2 regions of the Microbacterium luteum genome follow, and region 2 is predicted to be linked to the other one. Evidence: predicted binding sites of a transcription regulator. Region 2 holds the regulator's gene; the other holds the start of a gene.
What was found. Region 2 encodes LexA, which represses DNA repair genes until DNA is damaged. Its sites were predicted from a motif close to TCGAACANNTGTTCGA; they were not measured.
Positions count from the first base shown of each region.

Region 1: IM777_RS06900 (HNH endonuclease signature motif containing protein) is a predicted target of LexA. The motif match lies at 5,307-5,322, and genes of this name have one in related genera.

Region 1 covers NZ_CP063814.1:1,414,451-1,424,727, reverse strand. Annotated here, with positions in the region: gene IM777_RS06935 (DUF4386 domain-containing protein) at 22-750, opposite strand; gene IM777_RS06930 (NAD(P)-dependent alcohol dehydrogenase) at 794-1,825, opposite strand; gene IM777_RS06925 (TetR/AcrR family transcriptional regulator) at 1,939-2,607, shown strand; gene IM777_RS06920 (HD domain-containing protein) at 2,744-3,349, shown strand; gene IM777_RS06915 (DUF6518 family protein) at 3,508-4,101, shown strand; gene IM777_RS06910 (DNA alkylation repair protein) at 4,184-4,657, opposite strand; gene IM777_RS06905 (O-acetyl-ADP-ribose deacetylase) at 4,740-5,240, shown strand; gene IM777_RS06900 (HNH endonuclease signature motif containing protein) at 5,344-6,783, shown strand; gene IM777_RS06895 (rhamnogalacturonan lyase family protein) at 6,956-10,277, shown strand, end outside.
Region 2 covers NZ_CP063814.1:2,189,691-2,199,967, reverse strand. Annotated here, with positions in the region: gene miaA (tRNA (adenosine(37)-N6)-dimethylallyltransferase MiaA) at 1-94, shown strand, start outside; gene dapF (diaminopimelate epimerase) at 99-968, shown strand; gene IM777_RS10975 (class I SAM-dependent methyltransferase) at 1,150-1,791, opposite strand; gene hflX (GTPase HflX) at 1,928-3,448, shown strand; gene IM777_RS10965 (S9 family peptidase) at 3,485-5,410, opposite strand; gene IM777_RS10960 (hypothetical protein) at 5,447-6,901, opposite strand; gene lexA (transcriptional repressor LexA) at 7,213-7,893, opposite strand; gene IM777_RS10950 (LysM peptidoglycan-binding domain-containing protein) at 8,161-8,514, shown strand; gene IM777_RS10945 (histidinol-phosphate transaminase) at 8,541-9,635, shown strand; gene hisB (imidazoleglycerol-phosphate dehydratase HisB) at 9,632-10,231, shown strand; gene hisH (imidazole glycerol phosphate synthase subunit HisH) at 10,228-10,277, shown strand, end outside.

The sequences.
Region 1 (10,277 bases), 780 kb from region 2:
GGTGTGAAGGCCCGCCGCGGGTCACTGGAGGACGGGCACGCGAGGCTCTTCGCGTGTGGTTGCGCTGGATCGGCGGCCGGAGAGAAGCAGCCAGATCGTGAAGGTGAGTTCGGCGACGATAGAGGGAATCGCGACGATGCCGAGCATGACGCTCGAGATGGCCGCGTAATCGGTGACGAGAATGTGCGCCAGGGTGTCGACCGCGTAGGCGGCCCCGGCGACGATGAGGATGCCGCCGATAAGGCGCGGCGCGAGACCCGATCGGATGATCAACACGCCGAGCAGCACAAGGTGACCGCCGAAGGCGATCAGGCCGACGAACCACGCGAAATCGAACGCTTCGAACATCAACAGCGCAGCGTCGGCGCCCAACGAGGTCGTGCCATTGGCGACCTGCAGGCCGAGGAACATGAAGACGGCGCCGACACCGAGGAAGACCGTGTAGATCAGGCGGAACCACGCCACGAGGAGGGAGCGGGTGCGACCGGCCGGGGCGAACAGGACGTAGAGCGCCCACGCGACGGCAATGTCGATGAGGAAGACGACCACGAAAGCGGCGAGCCCGACGCGGAACAGCCCCTCCTGCGCCTGGATGTTCGCCACGGTCGTCTCGGCGCTCGACGCATCGATGAGGCCCTGTTTGACGACGAAGTTCGCGAAGATCGCCAGCACGAACAGGCCGAGGTATCCGGCGCCCGCGACGCGGGCGGCGGTGCGGCGGGTGGTGTCGATCGGGGTGATGGTGGACATCGTGGATTCTCCTTGGATGAAGGCGTCAGCGAGGGTTGTGGATTCAGGCGGCGACGCGGATCACGGCTTTGCCGCGGACGCGTCCATCCGTGAGGTCGGCGATCGCCTGACGGACCTCGGCGAGCGGGCGCATCGTGGTCGCGGTCGAGCGGAGAGCCCCGGTCTCGACAAGGCGTGCGAGCTCCGGAAGGTCGGCGCGTGTCTCGGAGGAGATGAAGAACCCCAGACGCCGCCGCGTGAAGGCGGAGCGGAGCCGGGCGCCGAACTGGCGCTCGATGCCTCCGGTCAACCGACCCCCGTTCTCGCCACCGACGATGACGAGGGCGCCGGCGGGTGTGAGGATGCGGACGAGGCGACCCAGCGGCAGCCGACCGTTCACGTCGACGATGAGGTCGTACCGGTCGGGCAGATCTGTCACGACGGTTGTGCCGTAGTCGATCGACCGGCCGGCCCCGAGTGAGCGGACGAAATCAGCCTTGACGCCGCTGGCGACCCCTGTCACGTCGGCACCGGCCGCTGCGGCCAGCTGCACGGCGTAACCGCCGACTCCACCCGACGCTCCGGTCACGAGCACACGCTGTCCAGGCTGCACGCCGCCGTGGGTGTGCACGGCCTCGAACGCGGTGAGTCCCGACACCGGCAGCGCTGCCGCATCCTCGAAGCTCACCCCATCGGGCAGGTGGGTGATAGAAGTCGTGGTCGCAACGGCGTACTCCGCGAAACTCCCGGCCGCGATGCCGAAGACACGGTCGCCGACAGAGAAGCCCTCAGCCCCAGGGCCGAGCGCGACGACCGTGCCGGCGACGTCGAGACCGGGGATCGGCTGCCGCGGAGTGCTCATCCCGAACATGGGTCGGACCAGGTAGGGCAGCCCGGCCATGAGGTGCCACACTCCGCGGTCGAGGCCGGCCGCCGCGACCCGGAGGAGAACCTGACCGGCGTCAGGCGCGGGAACCTCGATCTCCTCTCGGTGGAGCACCTCGGGACCGCCGTAGCCGCGCTGGACGATTGCGGTCATGGTAGCGGGGACCGTCTCGGCATCCGCTGATGGGGTCGTGCTCAGCTGTTCAGTCATCGATCTCTTCTTCGGCTAGATGGTTGCGGGGCGCCGTACTTAGTACGGCAATTAGGAGTACCGTATGCGTACTTAGTACGATTCGTCAAGGCACTCGAAGAAAAGGAGGCAGGATGTCGCCGTCAGATCCGCCGTCGCGGGGATCGCTCAGTCGCGACCACATCATCGACGGGGCGATGGCTCTCGCCGACGAGATCGGTCTCGAGCCCCTCACGATCCGCCGCCTGGCCGACCATCTCGGCGTGCGACCGATGACGATCTACCACTACGTGAAGAACAAGGACGACATCGTCGACGGGATGGTGGGCCGCGTCTTCGACGAGGTCGAGCGCCCCGCGGCAGACACGCTGTGGAAGGACGCCATCGCGAGTCGCGCACGCTCACTGCGCGACGCCCTCCGCCGGCACCCGTGGGCTATCCCCATCATGGAGTCGCGACGCACCCCCGGTGCTGACATCCTCGATCACCACGAAGCGCTCGTGACGACCTGGCTCAGCACCGGCTTCTCGCTTGCCGTCGTCGCACATGGACTCGCGGTCGTCGACGCCTTCGTCTACGGCTTCGCGCTGCAGGAGGCGGCACTCCCGCTCGGTGACGCCGGCGGCGACCTGACCGAGGCCGGCGATCAGATCATCGCGCCGCTCTCGCCCGAGGCATACCCTTCGCTGGTGCGCTTCACGAGCGAGCACGTCATGCAGCCCGGATACGATTTCCGCGACTCGTTCGAAGCGGGACTCGAGATCGTGCTCGACGGCATCGAGCGTCGCGGCCGCAACGAGTGACCGCCGGGACGGCCGGCTCGGTTCACTCCACGTCGACGCGCCGCTCCTCCCTGCCCGCAACGGGATGGCTGTTTTCGGACGGTCGCTGTCGCACCGGGCTGTGTCGGGGGTCCCCACGCGCCCGCAGGATGTATGCATGCGCATCGCGGACTTCACTGTGCCCGACACACTGGCGGCACGCGGTGCCCTCGAGCTCGCCACGCAGTACCAATCCCCCGCGATCACCGCTCACGCACTGCGCTCGTGGCTCTGGGCCGAGGCCTTCGCGCGGGTCGACGGCATCACCGACATCGACCACGAGCTGCTGTATGTGTCTGCCGTGCTGCACGACATCGGCATCGCGACGGAGTTCGATAACCACACAATCTCCTACGAGCACGCCGGCGGGCACGTCGGTGTCGCGCTCACCGCGGGAGCAGGCTGGCCGGCGCACCGGCGCAATCGGGTGCTCGAGGTGATCGTGCGCCACAACTGGCCGGGTGTCGATCCGGCGTTGGACGCCGAGGGCCACCTGCTCGAGATCGCCACGGGTCTGGACATCTCCGGCGCGAGGCCGGATGCTCTGTTGGAAGTCTTCCGACGCGAAGTGCTTGCCGCCCACCCGCGAGGAACGCTCGCCGCGGAGTTCGGCTCATGCCTGAGCGACCAGGCATCACGAAAACCCGATACAGCCGCGAAACGACTCGTCGACGGCGGCCTCATCGTCAAGCTCGCGGCCAACCCCCTCGAACGTCTGGGCTGACTCGACCAGCGACGGAACAAGACGGTTGATGGCGTCATCACGGGCGGTGGCGAGCGGGTCGGGGGGATGAGGCGACCGACGGTCGGTGGCCTGTCACCTCGGGCACATAGAGTGTCCGAGTGGCGCAAGCGGCGACCGCGCAGGCGCGGACAAGATCGATGACGAGCGTGGCGCTCGCCTCAGCCGCGGTGCTCGCGGCGAGCCTGGTGCTCGGCGGCGCGACGGCGTTCGCGCAGGCGTTCCTGCCCGAGTGGTTCGTGTCGTTCGCGAACTCGGCGAGCGGCTGGACCGTCATCACCGCCGCGCTGGTCTACGGGGCTCGAGTGCCCTGGTGGCTGTCCGCCGCGCTCGGGGCGGTGAGCTTCGTGCTGCTCACCGTCGGGTACGCGATCGTGTCGACGATGCGCGGCTACGCGTATGACCCGCTGATGTTCTCGGTGATCGGCCTCGTCGTCGGACCGTTCGTCGGCGTCGCCGCGTGCTGGCTGCGCGCGCGCGGGCTGCGCGCCGCGCTCGGTACGGCCGCGCTCGCGGGAGTCGGAATGGGCGAGGCTGCCTATGGACTCACGGTGGTCGGCGAGACCACGAGCCCGGTGTACTGGATCGTCATCGGGATCATCGGAGTGGTGTTGCTCGGGGTGATGCTGTGGGGTCGTATCCGTGGAGCCCTACCCGTCGTGGTCGCGGTCGGCGGCACGGCGGTCGTGGCGGTCGCCTTCGTGGCGGCGTACAGCATGGTGGGGCTGATCTGACAGCGGCGTTCGCGGTTCCAACGGCGTTCGCCGCTCAGCGCGGCATGCCGCGTCCCCGCGAGGATCACGACGTGCTTCTGCGCTACAGCAGAGCGGCGGCGGTTTGGAGGCTCTGCGCATCGGATGACGCCCATCGAGCCACGATCCGTCTGGCGCGATCGGCCTCAGCGCCCCGAAGCCGAGCGAGCAGCGGACGCACCACATCGACCGTGAGCGGCTCGATGAGGTCGGCGACGCGCGCATCGCGAAGGAACCCCTCGATGCGGGTGAGGTCGTTGCCGGTGAGCGACTCGACGTATCGCTGCAGCAGCACGATCGTTGCCAGCCGGCGCTCGAGGACGGGCACCGACCACAGTTCAGACGCGACGGCAGTCACCTCATCATGCTGCAGGTCGCCGTATCGGCGGAGCGCGTCACGAACGGTGCCGCGCACCGCCCCCACCGATGCGCCGTAGACGCGCAGCCCGCCGACCGACGCGTCGCCGTCCGCCCACGTGCGCCACTCCGTCGCCTCGGCCCGCAGCGTGCGGTCGATGAAGTCGGCGGGCGAATCCATCCCTCCATTCTCGCCTTCGCCCCGCCGCATCTGTCGAGCGCAAGGGGTTCTGAACGACTGCGGCGCAAGGCACCATGACGACATGACCCTCATCACCACTCTCCACGGCGACATCACCGCGCAGCAGGTCGACGCAGTCGTGAACGCCGCCAACCGCGCCATGCGCGGAGGCGGCGGCGTCGACGGAGCGATCCACCGCGCCGGCGGTCGGGCGATCCTCGACGACTGCATCGCCCGCTTCCCACGCGGTCTCGACACCGGGGATGCGGGATGGACGACCGCCGGCGACCTTCCTGCGCGATGGGTCATTCATACCGTCGGACCCAACCACGCCGCCGGGGAGCGCGACCGGCGCCTTCTGGAGTCCTGCTATCGACGATCCCTCGAGGTCGCCGAAGAACTCGGCGCCACGAGCATCGCCTTCCCGCTGATCAGCGCCGGCATCTATGCGTGGCCACTGGATGATGCCATCGACGCCGCCGTCGAGACCATCTCTCGCGCCGACACCGGCCTGGAGGAGATTCGGCTGGTGTCGTTCGCCGCAGCCACACACGAGCGGGTACGGGCACGAGTGGAGCGATAGCTGCGACTCACGGCTCAGACCGATCTCATTTCGAGCGCGCTGCGTGAACTGCACCAACCGATACTTTCGAAGCAATGTCCGAGGTCGGTGAGACGATGACGTCATGACCGAAACAGCCACCGCACCCGACCAGGTCGCCGCCGCGCGACTGGCGCCGGTGGTCACCGAGGTCGTCGACATCCGGCGTCAGATCGCCCAGCTCCAGGCGCGCGAGGCCCGTGCGCTCGCACACGCGGGCGAGATCGCAGACGCGTGGGCGGCCGCAGAAGAGAACATGTCCACCGCCGACCTCCCCCGGCGCTCCGTCGCCGCTGAACTCGCGACCGCCCTTCGGGTGTCCGACCGCACCGTGCAGCGTCAGATCGGCGAGGCCGCGCGGATGGTCGAGATGTTCCCCGAGACGGTGCGCTCACTCGGGGCCGGCCGCATCTCGCTCGCACACGCGCGCGTCATCGTCGAGGCGGGCGACCGCATCGAGCACCCCGAGCTCGCCGCCGAGTACGAGAACAGCGTGCTCGGATACGCCGAGGCCGAGTCCGCGTCACGCCTGCGGCCGATCGCCAGGCGACGAGCGCAGTGGTTCCTCAACGAGACGATCCGCGAGCGCCACGCGAAAGCCGCCGCGACCCGCTCGGTTCAGGTCCACGATCTCGACGACGGCATGGCCGAACTGCAGGTGACGGGGCCGGCCGTGATCATCCACGGCGTCCACGACCGCCTCACCCGCATGGCTCGCGATGTCGCCGAGGCCGATGCCGAGGCCATCCGCAATGCCCGTGACGCCGTGCAGGCCGCAGTGAAGGCCGAGCGCGCGGAATCGAGAAATGGGGCCGAGCCGACGGGATCGGGAGCGAAAACCGAGCGGAACGAACAGAGCGCGGTCGACCGGGCGGAGGCCCACCTCGACGAGCTCCTCGCCGCCCGCCGTGTGCTCGACGCCATCCGGGTCGATCTTCTCGCCGACATGCTCCTCACGGCAGCCCCCGACGCACACATCGGCACGACCGCGACCGGACTGGGCGCGATCCAGGCGCACGTGCGGGTCACCATCCCCGTGCTCACGCTCCTCGACTCCCCGGCTGACGACCCGTTCGAAGCCGTCACTCTCGCCGGACACGGTCCGATCGACCCGAATACGGCCAGGGAGCTCGCAAGAAACGCTCCCGGATGGGACCGAATTCTCACACATCCCATCTCCGGCGAAGTGCTCGGCGTCGACCGATACCAGGCGTCCAGTCAAATGCGCCGCACCCTCGACGTTCGAGATCAGCACTGTCGATTCCCCGGGTGTCGACTGCCTGCCGCGGTCTGCGACCTCGACCACACGCTGGACTGGCAATTCGGGGGCACGACCACCGTGTCGAATCTCAGTCATCTCTGCCGACGACATCACACCCTGAAACATCAGACGCCGTGGACGGTCGTGCAGAAGCCGGGCGGCGTTCTGGAATGGACAAGCCCCACCGGACGGGTCTACCCCGACCACCCCGTGTCCAGCGTGCAGTTCGTCACCGATGCCGAGTTCGATCCGGCGCCGTTCTGACCCGCCGAAGCGGTCCCCTTCGGGAAAGTTCGGGAAAGATAACGCTTTCCTTGACCTTGCCTTCGGGTGGCGTGACAATGGATGAACCGCGTCAGCAAACGCTTTCCCGCAGGTGCGGCGTGGGGAGGAGCACCGACGCTCCTCCGGAAGTCACCGTTTCGAAGGAGATTCAGTGCCCGATCCACGTCGCCCCAGACGACTGAGAACAACCATCGCCGCCGTCGCCGGAGGTGCGATCGTCGCCTCCGGCGCCCTCGCGGCTTCCCCCGCATCCGCCGCCGACGAGATCGACCTGCGCTTCGACTTCGGTGGGTCCTCCTCGCCCACTCCGGAGGGCTGGATTGCGATCCACCCGGGCTCGGCATACGACGCTGACACGGGTTACGGCTTCACCGCGGCTCCGGGAGCGTTCCGCGACCGCGGCGGCGACGACCTGGTCGCCCGCGACTTCACCATCGGAGACGGTTCGGCCTTCGCCGTAGACGTTCCCAACGGCACCTATGAAGTCACGACGTGGGCCGGCGACCTCATCGCCGGCAACCGCACCAGCTTCGATATCGAGGGCACGGCATTCTCGGGTCCGCGCACCTCGAGCGGCGACGTGCACGAGGAGTTCTTCCCCGCGATCGAGGTCTCCGACGGACAGCTGAACATCTCCGCCTCCGGCGATGCGCGCATCAACGGCATCACCGTGCAGACTCCGCTCGCCGCCCCCTCGACCCTCGCCTCGTCGGTCGACGCCGACGAGTTGAATGTCGCCCTCGGTTGGCAGCCCGTCGAGGGCGCCACCGGCTACACCCTCTATCGCTCGGCACCCGGCGGCGACCTGAGCGAGATCGGCACGGTCAGCGCCCCGGCCGATCCCGCGGAATCGCCGACATTCGTCGACTCCGACGTCGAGCTCGGCGAGACCTACGACTACGCCGTCGCCACGGTCAAGGGCGAGCGCACGTCACGCCCCGGCGAGCGCCTCGCCGTGTCGGTGATCGACGAGTCCGTCGCACCGCCCGCCGCACCTACCGGACTGACGACCGAATCCATCGACCGCAGCCAGGTCACGCTCACGTGGGATGCCGCCGACGACGTCGCGCTCTACAAGGTGTTCCGCTCGACGCGCGACGACATCCCCTTCGAAGAGATCGGTCAGGTCTCGGAGCCCGCCTACACCGACGACGACGTGCTGACCACCCGGCCCTACCTCTACAAGGTCGTCGCACTGAACGCCGGTGGCGCCTCGGAGGAGTCGGAGGTGCTCTCGACCGAGATCGCCACGACACTCGTGCGCGACGTCGAGTACCTCGACCGCTCCCCCGTCGCCGTGTCCACCGACGACGGCGTCTACCTCGGCTGGCGCCTGCTCGGCCTCGACGATCGCGCGATGGGCTTCGACGTCTACCGCGACGGCGCGAAGATCACGGATGCGCCCCTCACCGACACGACGAACTTCGTCGATGTCGAGGGCACAGCCGACTCGACCTACCTCGTCACAACCCAGGTCGACGACCGCGAGGTCTCGGTCACCGACGAGTTCGGCGTCTGGGCATCGGACTACCTCGACGTCCCGCTCGACAAGCCGGCCGACCAGACCATGCCCGACGGCAGCACCGCCACGTACGCGCCGGGCGACGGCACCGTGGGCGACGTCGACGGAGATGGCGAGTACGAGCTGGTCTTCCTGTGGAACCCGTCGAACGCGCAGGACAACTCGCGACCGGGATACACCGGCAACGTCTATATCGAGGCGGTCGAGTTCGACGGCACGAGCCTGTGGCGCATCGACCTCGGGCGCAACATCCGCGCTGGCGCGCACTACACGCAGCTCGAGGTCTTCGACTACGACAGCGACGGACGAGCGGAAGTCGCCGTGAAGACGGCCGACGGCACGGTCGACGGCGAGGGCACGGTCATCGGCGACGCCGACGCCGACTATCGCAACAGCAGCGGCTACATACTCTCCGGCCCGGAGTTCCTCACGGTCTTCGACGGGCAGACCGGCGCCGCGATCGACACCGTCGACTACCTTCCGGGCCGCGGGAACGTCGGCTCATGGGGCGACACCTACGGCAACCGCGTCGACCGCTTCCTCGGCGGCGTCGCCTACCTCGACGGCGAGAACCCATCGCTGGTGATGAGCCGCGGCTACTACACACGCACGGTGATCGTCGCGTGGGATCTCGTGGACGGCAAGCTCGTCGAGCGCTGGACCTTCGACTCCGACGAAGCCGGCTCGGAATACGAGGGGCAGGGCAACCACCAGTTCACCGTCGCCGACGTCGACCGTGACGGCCTCGACGAGATCGTCTTCGGCGCACTGACCATCGACCACGACGGCATGCCGCTGTACAACTCGCGCCTGTTCCACGGCGACGCGCTTCACGTGAGCGACTTCGTGATCGACCGGCCCGGCCAGGAGATCTACAGCGTCTTCGAGTCGCCCAGTGGCAACGGCAACATCATCGCCGCGATGCGCGACGCCGAGACCGGCGAGATCCTCTGGTCGAACGAGGGCACCGTCGACACCGGTCGCGGCGCCGCCGCCGACATCGACCCCACCTCCCCGGGAGCGGAAGCGTGGAACGTCGGCGGGAACGCCGCGTGGGACTCCCCCGTCGGCACGCTGAACGCCTCGACCGGTGAGGTGCTGTCCACCGACATCCCCGCGGCGAACTTCGTCACGTGGTGGAACGGCGACGTCGTGCGCGAGATCACCGATCACGACTACGACGAAGACACCATGACGGGCGTGCCGACGATCTCCACGTGGGATCCGGCGGCACAGGAAGAGGTCGAGATCAAGCGCCTCGAGGGCACGTCGACCAACAACACCACCAAGGGCAACCCCGTGATCCAGGCCGACCTGTTCGGCGACTGGCGCGAGGAGCTCGCGGTGCGGCTGGAGGACGGCACCGGCATCCGCATCTACACGACGACGGACGTCACCGACACGCGCATCCCCACCCTGATGCACGACTCGCAGTATCGCCTGGCGGTCGCCAATCAGAACTCCGCCTACAACCAGCCCCCGCACCCGTCGTACTTCATCGGCGCCGGGATGGGCGAGCCACCCGTACCGTCGATCTCGTACGTCGGCGCGCCCGACACCGACGAGTCGGCGCCGGTGATCAGCGGGTTGCCCTCGGGCGTGGTCTCGGTGGACGAGCCCTTCGAACTCGCGATCACCGCCGATGACCCCGAGAGCGGCGTGCGGTCCGTGACGGTGACCATCGACGGGGTCGATGTGCCGGCATCCGGCGACGTCGTGCTCGCCGACCTCGGGATCTCCGGCGACGGGCAGGAAGCCGAGGTCGTCGCCACGGCGACCAACAACGACGGCTTCGTCTCGACCGAGACCAGCACGGTGCTGCTCGTCTCCGGCGACGAATACGACGCGGCGCCCGGACGCGGCACGCTGTCCAACACCAGCGGGTGGGCCTACGGGCTGCACGACGGCACCTACGACGTCGTGATGAACCTCTGGTGGGGTGTTCCCGGCA
Region 2 (10,277 bases):
CCGGCGCTATGACGCGCTGACGTGGATAGAGCCGGCGCCCGATGCCGCCCGCGACGCCGTCGCGCGCGTGCGGGGCGCAGCGCCCGTAGACTGACAGGATGCCGCAGACCGTCGCGTTCACCAAGGGCCACGGCACGGGGAACGACTTCGTCGTGATCGCCGACCCCGACGGTGCGCTCGATCTCACCGACGACCATGTCGCCATCCTGTGCGATCGCCGCTTCGGCATCGGAGGAGACGGCCTGCTGCGCGTCATCCGCTCGACGTCGATCGACGAGGGCGCCGCCGCCGCCGCCTCCGGAGCGGAATGGTTCATGGACTATCGCAACGCCGACGGCTCGGTGGCCGAGATGTGCGGCAACGGCACGCGGGTGTTCGCGAAGTACCTCGTCGACACCGGCCTGGCGTCCCTGGAAGAGCCCCTGCGCATCGGCACGCGCGCGGGCGTGAAGACCCTGACGCGCAGCACCCTCGGATTCGAGGTCGACCTCGGCCGGTGGGATGTCGACGACGACGACGTGCTCGTGCGCGCCCGCGGGCTGAGCGTCCCGCGACCGGGTCAGCACGCCGACCTCGGCAACCCCCATGTGGTCGTCGCGCTGTCGTCGGTGGAGGAGCTGCAGGACCTGGACCTCACCGTGGCCCCGATCCTCGATCCCGCGCCGCCGGCGGGAGCGAACGTCGAGTTCGTCGTGCCCGAAGACCCTCTCGTCCACGACGGTGTCGGCCGCATCCGGATGCGCGTGTTCGAACGGGGCGTGGGGGAGACCCTCAGCTGCGGAACGGGTGTCGCCGCCGCCGCGCTCGCCGTTCGTCACTGGGCCGGAGCCGGCGCGCCCGAGCAGTGGAGCGTGGATGTCCCCGGCGGTCGTCTCGGCCTGCGCCTCGTGCCGCACGCCGACGGCTCGCACGTGCTGCTCTCAGGTCCGGCCGCCCTCGTCTACACCGGCGAGATCACCCTCGCCTGATACGCCGCGTGCCGTGCCGCCACTCAGGCTGCTCGCCGTGCCCTGATCCGCCGCTCGCCGTGCCCTGACTCAGGCTGCGAGGGGCGTGCCCCGCACGTTGCCGCCGAATCAGGGCGGCCAGGCGACGCTCAGCCTGAGTTCGTGCCCACGCGTGCCCACGCTGCCCACCGGTGTTCGGACGTCAGGGCAGGGGGATGACGCCGGTCGCCGCCGCGCCGCGCCGCCGTACCTTGATCACCCGGAACCCGCGGCCGGTGGCGACCCGGTGCACGCTGTAGCCCCGTTCGAACGTCGCCGCGAGCCAGCGCTGGAGCGAGTCCGACCCGAGGTTGCGGGAGACCACGAGATGCGCGTCGGAGCGCTCGTCGAGGCGGGGGATCCACGTCTCGAGCAGCCCGTGGAGCTGATCCTTGCCGACCCTGATCGGCGGGTTCGATCGGATCGCCCGGAACGCGATATCGGCGGGAACATCCTCGGGTGTCACGGCGTTGACGTTCTCCAGGCCCAGGGATGCGGCGTTCCGGCGTGTCAGATCGAGCGCGCGCTCGTTGACGTCGACGGCCCAGACCGTCGCGTGCGGGGCCTCCAGGGCCATGCTGAGGGAGATCGGCCCCCACCCGCAGCCGATGTCCAGCAGATGGCCGCCCTGAGGCGGCATCGGCGTGTTGGCGAGGAGAACCGCCGTTCCGGCGTCGATGTGGTCTGGGCTGAACACCCCGCCGGCGGTCACGACATCCACATCGCGGCCCGCCAGGGTCACGCGGATCGTGCGGAGGTTCTCGGGACTTGCGGGAGTCGCGGTGAAGTAGTGATCGCTCCCCATGGAGCACGAGCGTAGCGGAGCGGACAGCCGCAGGGGGAGCTAGAATTCACCGATGCCCGCTCGGCGCGCGAAAGCGCTCCCCGGGTGTGACGAGAGGCCGCTGCGATGCCGCCGGCCACGATGACGAAAGGCGAGGATGACCGATACCACCACGACGCACGGGGCCGACGACGCACCGCTCGACCCCGTCGAACGCGTGCTGTCGCGGGCGAACGGGCGGTCGGGTGTCACGGTGTTCTCGGGGGCGCAGGCGCTGCAGGATGTGCGCACCGCCGGCCGCGGCGACGACGATGGCGACCAATGGGATCGCGAAGACCGCGCCGCGCTGCGACGCGTCCCGGGGCTGTCGACCGAACTCGAAGACGTCACCGAGGTCGAGTACCGCCAGTTGCGCCTGGAGAACGTCGTCCTCGCCGGGGTGCACCCCCAGGGGGAGCAGGAAGACGCCGAGAACTCGCTGCGCGAGCTGGCGGCGCTCGCCGAGACCGCCGGGGCGGTCGTCCTCGACGGCGTGCTCCAGCGGCGGCCGCATCCCGACCCCGCGACCTACCTGGGTCGAGGCAAGGCCGAGGAGCTCCGCGACCTCGTCGCCGCTGTCGGCGCCGACACGGTGATCGCCGACACGGAGCTGGCCCCCAGCCAGCGGCGCGCGCTCGAAGACGTCGTGAAGGTGAAGGTCATCGACCGCACGACGGTGATCCTCGACATCTTCAGCCAGCACGCCAAGAGCCGCGAGGGAAAGGCGCAGGTCGAGCTCGCGCAGCTCGAATACCTGCTTCCGCGCCTTCGTGGATGGGGTGACTCGATGAGCCGCCAGGCCGGAGGCCAGGTCGGAGCCGCGGGCGCCGGGATGGGCTCCCGCGGACCGGGGGAGACCAAGATCGAGCTCGATCGCCGCCGCATCCGCACCCGCATGGCGCAATTGCGGCGCCAGATCGCCTCGTTCGCGCCCGCCCGGGCCGCCAAGCGCGCCGAGCGCGATCGTCACACCGTGCCGTCGGTGGCGATCGCCGGATACACCAACGCCGGAAAGTCGAGCCTGCTCAACCGCCTGACGAGCGCGGGCGTGCTGGTCGAGAACGCCCTCTTCGCCACCCTCGACGCGACGGTGCGGCGCACCCAGACCTCCGACGGGCGCATCTACACGTTCACCGACACGGTCGGCTTCGTGCGCAATCTGCCGCATCAGCTCGTCGAGGCGTTCCGCTCGACGCTCGAAGAGGTCGGTGAGGCCGACGTCGTGCTGCACGTGGTCGACGGCGCTCATCCGGACCCCGCCGCGCAGCTCGCGACGGTGCGGGATGTGATCGGTGACGTCGGTGCGCGTGAGCTGCCCGAGCTGGTCGTGTTCAACAAGGCCGACCTCATCGATGACGACACGCGGCTGGTGCTGCGCGGACTCGAGCCCGATGCGGTGTTCGCCTCGTCGCGGACCGGCGAGGGCGTGGACGAGATCCGTGCCCGGATCGAGCGGATGCTGCCGCTTCCTCCGGTCGAGGTTCGCGTGCTCGTGCCGTACGACCGCGGCGACCTCGTCTCGGCCGTGCACGAGACGGGCATCATCCTGACGCAGGAGCACGTCGCGGACGGCACCGCCATCCATGCTCATGTGCCGGCGATCCTGGGTGCGCGACTCGCACCGTTCCTCACCGCCTGACCGGCCGATCGCCGAACCGTCGGCAGGCGGCGCTGCTCACCGCTGCAGTTCGATCGGGGCGACCCCCGGGGTGTCGAACCCGAAGACGGCGCCGAGGAAGGCGTACTCCGACTCCAGCGCGTGGACGATGGTCTCCGCACGCCGGAATCCATGTCCCTCGCCCTCGTACAGCACGTATGCGTGCGGCACGCCGCGCGCCGACAGCGCGTCGCGAATGGCTTCGGACTGGGCGGGAGGCACGACCGCGTCCTCGCTGCCCTGCAGAAGGAGCAGGGGCGCCGAGAAGCGCTCCGCGTGGGTCAGCGGGGATCGCTGGATGTAGAGCTGTTCGGCCTCCGGCAGCGGTCCGATCAGACCGTCGAGGTAGCGGGCTTCGAAGTCATGCGTGTCTTCGGCGAGGGCGCGGGCATCGCCGACGCCATAGCGGGAGATGCCGGCGCTGAAGACGTCTCCCGCCACCAGGGCGCCGAGCACCGTCCACCCGCCGGCCGAACCGCCGGCTATCGCGACGCGGTCCGGGTCCGCGAGTCCGCCGTCGATGAGTCCCCGTGCAGCGGCCACCACGTCGGCCACGTCGACGACGCCCCACTGCCCGCGCAGGCGCTCGCGGTAGGCACGCCCGTATCCGGTCGATCCGCCGTAGTTCACATCCAGGACGCCGATGCCGCGGCTGGTGAGATAAGTGGCCCGCGAGGAGGCGACCGGACCGACATGCGAGGTGGGGCCACCGTGGACGAAGACGACGTACGGGGGCCGTTCACCGTCGGCGGCGGTGACGTCCGGGTTGGTGGGCGGGTACGCGAACGCGTGTACGGGACCCGACGGACCGTCCACCGTGACAGCCGTGGCCCGCGGCGTCCATTCGTCCGCCCACGGCGCGGATGATTCGCGCACCGCGGTGATCGTCCCGTCCGACGCGTCGACGCTCCAGACGCCTGTCCCACCTCCGGGCACCGCGCCGGAGACGAGCGCCCGCGTCCCCCGAGCGTCCTCGATCACGACCCCCGAGACGACAGGGACCGGCAGCGGCGCGGTCGCCCCGGTCTCGGGATCGACCGCCACCACGTGATCTGCGCCGTCCGTGCGAACCGCCACGACGTGATCACCCGCAACGGTGTACCAGGACAGGCCGAGCACCCACAGTCCGCCTCCGGTGTCGGCGTCGGCGGGGGCGAACGAAGCGACCGGGGCCTCGTCCCCGAGCCGCCACCGCATGAGATTCCACCGACCGGACGCGTCGTCGAGGTACAGCAGGGTCTGCTCGTCCAGCCAGCGCGGCTGAAGGACGGAGCGGTCGCCGGTGACGGGAGCCGTCCATTCGCCTACAGTGCCGTCCTCGATGCGTCCGACGCGCACCTCGGCGCGTTCCCAGGGCATGTTCGGATGGTTCCAGGCCACCCAGGCGAGGTGGGTTCCGTCGGGGGAGAGCGCGGGCTGTGCGACGAAGTCGCTCCCTCTCACCAGCACGACGATCGCGGCGTCGTCGTCCGCGGCTGATCCGTCCACCGGAATGCGGACGATCGCGCGGCGGGGGACGGTCAGCCCGGGATCGTGCTCCTCGCGGACGGCGAGCAGAACGCCGTCGCGCCACTCCAGGCCGCCGTGGCGCGCGTGGCCTGCCACGGGAGTGAGAGGACGCACGGTCCCGTCGACGACGGAGTACACGCGCTGATCCGTCTTCTCGACGAAGAACAGCGTTCCGGCTTCGTCGGCGGTCCACGCGCCGCCGCCGTACTCGTGCACGGTGCTTCGCGCGTTCCAGGGGGTGGGCAACACATCCTCAACGTCGCCGTCGTCGCCGCGGTGGCGTACGGCGACGCGACCGGCTTCGGCCGGAACGGGCTCGCCCCACCACACGTCCTCCCCGACGAAACGAGCTCCGTCGATCCGGGGCGACGCCGCGGAGGCCGCCTCGGCGGTGATGGGAGAGGGCCAGGAGCCGTAGGGGAGTTCGGAGGTCACCGTCCCACCGTACGACGCGGTGACCTCCCTGCGGGCTCAGCGCAACGGCTGTGTGGGTGCGTTGCCGGGAAGGACCGCCGTGTCGCTTTCCACATCGGCCGCCGTGTCCACGTCGGCCGTCGGTTCCGCCTCGAGGACGTCGTCGGCGTCGATGGCCGCCTGGCCATCAGACGGTGATCTCTCGAGCAGGGCGGTGACGAGCCACACGGCGAGGGCGAGGACGATGACCAGGGCGATGTCGCCGAAAGTCAGGGGCCGCAGCGCGAACAGCACGAGCACGGCGAGCACGAGGATGACGACGCGCACGAGCACGCGCTGGCGATGCATCGCGTCCCCGAAGGCGCCCGTGTCGAGCCCTCGACTGCGCAGTCCCGATCGCGCCGACGCGGTGAGCGAGCCGGCCACGGAGCGGATGCGCCGCGCCGGCGCCCAACGGCCGCTCAGCCACGCCGCCACGGCGACGACGATGCCGAGGAAGGTCAGGACGACCGCCGTATCGCGGACGGCGCCGATCACCGTGTCGTAGATCGACTCCAGAGTGCGAGCGGGGATGCCCAGACCGGGTGCGTTGAGGCTGAGGACGGCTCCCGCGCTCGCGAGGGCTACCGCGAGCAGACCTGCGCCGATCGTGATGGCGACGCCGACCCCGAGCACGGCCGTCGACCGTCGGCGCGCGATCAGCACCCCGACGGCGGCGAGGCCGAGGGCTACGAAGGGGATCCAGTAGCCCGCTGTGACGGCGAGGTTGTAGACGGTGCCCACCAGAAGCAGGCCATCGGCCTGGACGATGACGATGGTCTGATCGATCGCCGGGATGGAGGTGACGAAGCCGAAACCCTGCGCGGCCAGTCGTGACTTCAGCTCCTCGATGATGGGGCCGAGCTGGATGCCGAGGGCGCCGGTGTCGTCGATCGCGATCGCGGTGGAGTCGTCGCCCGTCGCTGCGGCGACGAGCGCACGATGGCTGGCGACGAGAGCCGTTCGCCACACCTCGGGAAAGGCGTCGGACTGGACCACTCCGGTGATCGCCGAGTCGATGAGGCCCTGCACGCCCTGGACGGCGGGCTGCCGGAGGAGGTCGAGCGCCGACGACGCGGCGGGCGGAAGATCGAGGCTCTGCACGCCGTCGATGACGTCGTTCGTGATGCCCTCGACGTCGACGGCCGCGTTCACGGCGGTGGACGCCTGGTCGATCACCAGCTGCTGCACATCGGGATCGTCCGCGAGGGGACCGAAGGTCTGCACGAACGCGTCCTCGCTCACGAGTTCCGCGCGCGCCCACGTGCCGAGGACGGAGACGGGCACGAGGATGCCGGCGAGCACGATGCAGACGGCCGAGATGAGGGCACGCCACCATCCGGTGTGACCAGCGCGGTCTGAGACAGGTCTTTCTCCGCTGAGATCCGAGGACGCCTGGGAACGAAGATCGGCGTTCTCCGCTTTCAGCCGTTCGATCTCCGCGCGGAGATCGGTGATGTCTGTCGTGGCCATGGCGAGGGCTCCCTCTTGTCGGGTCAGCCCCATTGTGGCGGGAACGCCGCCCCGTTCGCACGTGTGCCCCAGATCAGGTTCTCCGACGCCCTCAAGCGGTCGGACACCTTCGTCCCCGAATTCTGGCGCCCGTTCTCTGGATCCTGGCCTCGTGCGAGGTGAGGCGTCGGCGTGCGAGTTCCGTCCTACTCGGCCTCCTGCGGACCCGACTCAGGCTGAGACACCATCGGGATGCCGCCACGGCACCAGAATCGCCAGCACAGCCTGAGTTGTTGCACGCGCGGTGCGCTGGCCGGCTGAGGAGACGGCCGTCAGACGGCGCGCATCACCGCCACGACTTTGCCGAGCACGACGGCCTCGTCCCCGAGGATCGGCTCGAACGCGGAGTTCCGCGGCAGCAGCCACACGTGACCGTCGCGCTGGCGGAAGGTCTTGACGGTCGCCTCCCCGTCGAGCATCGCGGCGACGATGTCGCCGTTCTCGGCCGTCGGCTGCGAGCGCACTACGACCCAGTCGCCGTCGCAGATGGCCGCGTCGATCATCGACTCGCCGGACACCTTGAGCATGAACAGGTCGCCCTTGCCGACCAGCTGCCTCGGCAGCGGGAAGACCTCGTCGATCTGCTGATCGGCGGTGATCGGCACCCCGGCGGCGATGCGCCCGACGAGGGGGACCATCGCGGCATCGCCCACGGGGGGCGCCGCGTCGGCGGGGCTTTCCGTGCTCGCGCCGGGGAGGTCGATGAGGACCTCCATCGCGCGAGTCTTGCCGGCATCGCGGCGCAGGTAGCCGCTCAGCTCCAGCTGATTCAGCTGATGCGTCACGCTCGACAACGACTTCAGCCCGACCGCGTCGCCGATCTCACGCATGCTCGGCGGGTACCCGTGCCGTGCGATCGATCGCTGGATCACTTCGAGGATCGCGAGCTGCTTGTCGCTGAGGCTGCGGCGCCGCCGTGTCTGGGGTCGCGCGCGGCTCGTCGGCTCGGTCATCTCGTGCTCCTGTCTCCTCACCCCTCGTCGTCCGAGGGGCACCGGCCTTCGAATGTCGGAGGTCGGTGATGGGCTCTGCTCATCGAAACGGTATCCGCCCTCGTCCGACACGGTCTGCAAGCGCTCCGCGTGTCGTGTTCGAGAGAAGTCCACCGGTCGGCCCGCTTGACAGCTTACGAGATCGAAGATAGCTTCGGAAGAGAGGTTCGCATCGCCGGCTCCCGGCCGAGTTCAGCGATGCGAACCTCTCGCCGAGAAGGAGGAGAGATGACCGCGATCAGCATCACGCCGCACCACCGCACCCGCCTGCGCATGACCGTGCGCGGCCGTCGCGTTCTTGCCGCCGCGGCGGCACTGCCCGCCGCCGCATGCGTGGCGGTCGCGGTCATCAGTGGCGGCAGCGCGCTCGCGTCGCGCGATGACGCCGGCGACGCTGCCTCGTTCTCCACGGTCGTCGTGAGTGCAGGTGAATCGCTCTGGGCGATCGCGGAGCGCGTGGCACCGGAGAGCGATCCTCGAGACGTCGTTGACGACATCGCGCGCCTGAATGCTCTCGACGGTGTCGATGTCTCGGCTGGTCAGGAGCTGGCCATCCCTGCGCGCTACGACACGGCACCGTAGACCGCCGGGCGAAGCGCGCCCGTACCATGGGAGGGGTGACCGCTCGCCTCGACGACCTTCCTCTCCGTGACGATCTGCGCGGAATGACTCCGTACGGTGCGCCTCAGGCACCGCTTCCGGTTGCGCTGAACGTGAACGAGAACACCCATCCCGTGCCGGATGAGATCGCCGCCGACATCCTCGATGCGATCGCATTGGCGCTTCGGGACGTCAACCGATACCCCGATCGCGAGTTCCTGCCGCTTCGCGAGGCGTTCGCGGATTACCTGGGTGAAGGGCTGCTTCCTGAGCAGATGTGGGCCGCCAACGGTTCCAACGAGGTGCTTCAGCACGTGCTCCAGGCCTTCGCTGGACCGGGGAGGACGGCGTTCGGCTTCGCGCCCACCTACTCGATGTACCCGCTGCTGACGCGAGCGACCGGTGCTGCCTGGGTCGCGGGAACGCGCGAAGACGACTTCTCGGTGACCGCCGATTCGGCGGCCGACCAGGTCGCAGCAGCCGATCCGGATGTGGTGTTCCTGTGCGCCCCGAACAACCCGACGGGCACGCCGCTGCCACTTGACGTGATCGCAGCGGTCTACGACGCGAGCCGGGCGATGGTCGTGGTCGACGAGGCGTACCAGGAGTTCGCGCCTCACGACGAGCCATCAGCGATCACCCTGCTCCCCGGGCGCGAGCGACTGATCGTGTCGCGCACGATGTCGAAGGCATTCGCCTTCGCCGGAGCTCGCGTGGGTTACCTCGCTGCCGACCCCGCGGTCGTGGACGCTCTGCGTCTGGTGCGCCTGCCGTACCACCTGAGTGCCATCACGCAGGCCGCCGCGCTCGCGGCGCTGCGTCACGCGCCGGTCATGCTCGGCATGGTCGACGAGATCGTCGCGCAGCGCGACCGCATCTCCGCCACCCTCGAGGCGCTCGGCTACCAGCCGCACCCGTCGTGGACGAACTTCGTCCTGTTCGGGGGAGTCGAGGACCCGGCGGCGACGTTCGGTGCCCTCTACGACCGCGGCATCCTCATCAGGGACGTGGGCATCCCGCACCACCTCCGCGTCACGGCAGGAACAGAGGCGGAGACGACCGCGTTCCTGGATGCGCTGGCGTCGTTAGGATCGACGTCATGACCCGCACCGCCTCGCTCACCCGATCGACCAGCGAGTCGACGGTCGAGCTCCAGCTCGACCTCGACGGCACGGGGCGCAGCAGCATCGACACGTCGGTGCCGTTCTACGACCACATGCTGACCGCGTTCGCGAAGCACTCGCTCACCGACCTCACGGTTCGCGCGTCGGGCGACACCGACATCGACGCACACCACACGGTCGAAGACGTCGCGATCGTGCTCGGGCAGGCGATCCGGCAGGCTCTCGGCGACAAGGCCGGCATCAGCCGCTACGGGGATGCGCTCGTCCCGCTCGACGAAGCCCTCGCCCAGGCAGTGGTCGACATCAGTGGGCGGCCCTACCTCGTGCACACGGGCGAGCCGGCCGGTTTCGAACACCACCTCATCGGCGGCCACTTCACGGGGTCGTTGGTGCGCCACACCTTCGAGGCGCTGTCCTTCCAGGCGGCGCTGACCGTCCACGTAAGGGTGCTGGGCGGCCGGGACCCTCACCACATCGCCGAGGCGGAATACAAGGCATTCGCGCGTGCCTTCCGCCAGGCGAAAGCGCTCGATCCACTCGTCGACGGCGTGCCGAGCACGAAGGGCGCCCTGTGACCGACCGGCCCCTCGTCGCCGTTCTCGACTACGGATCCGGGAACGT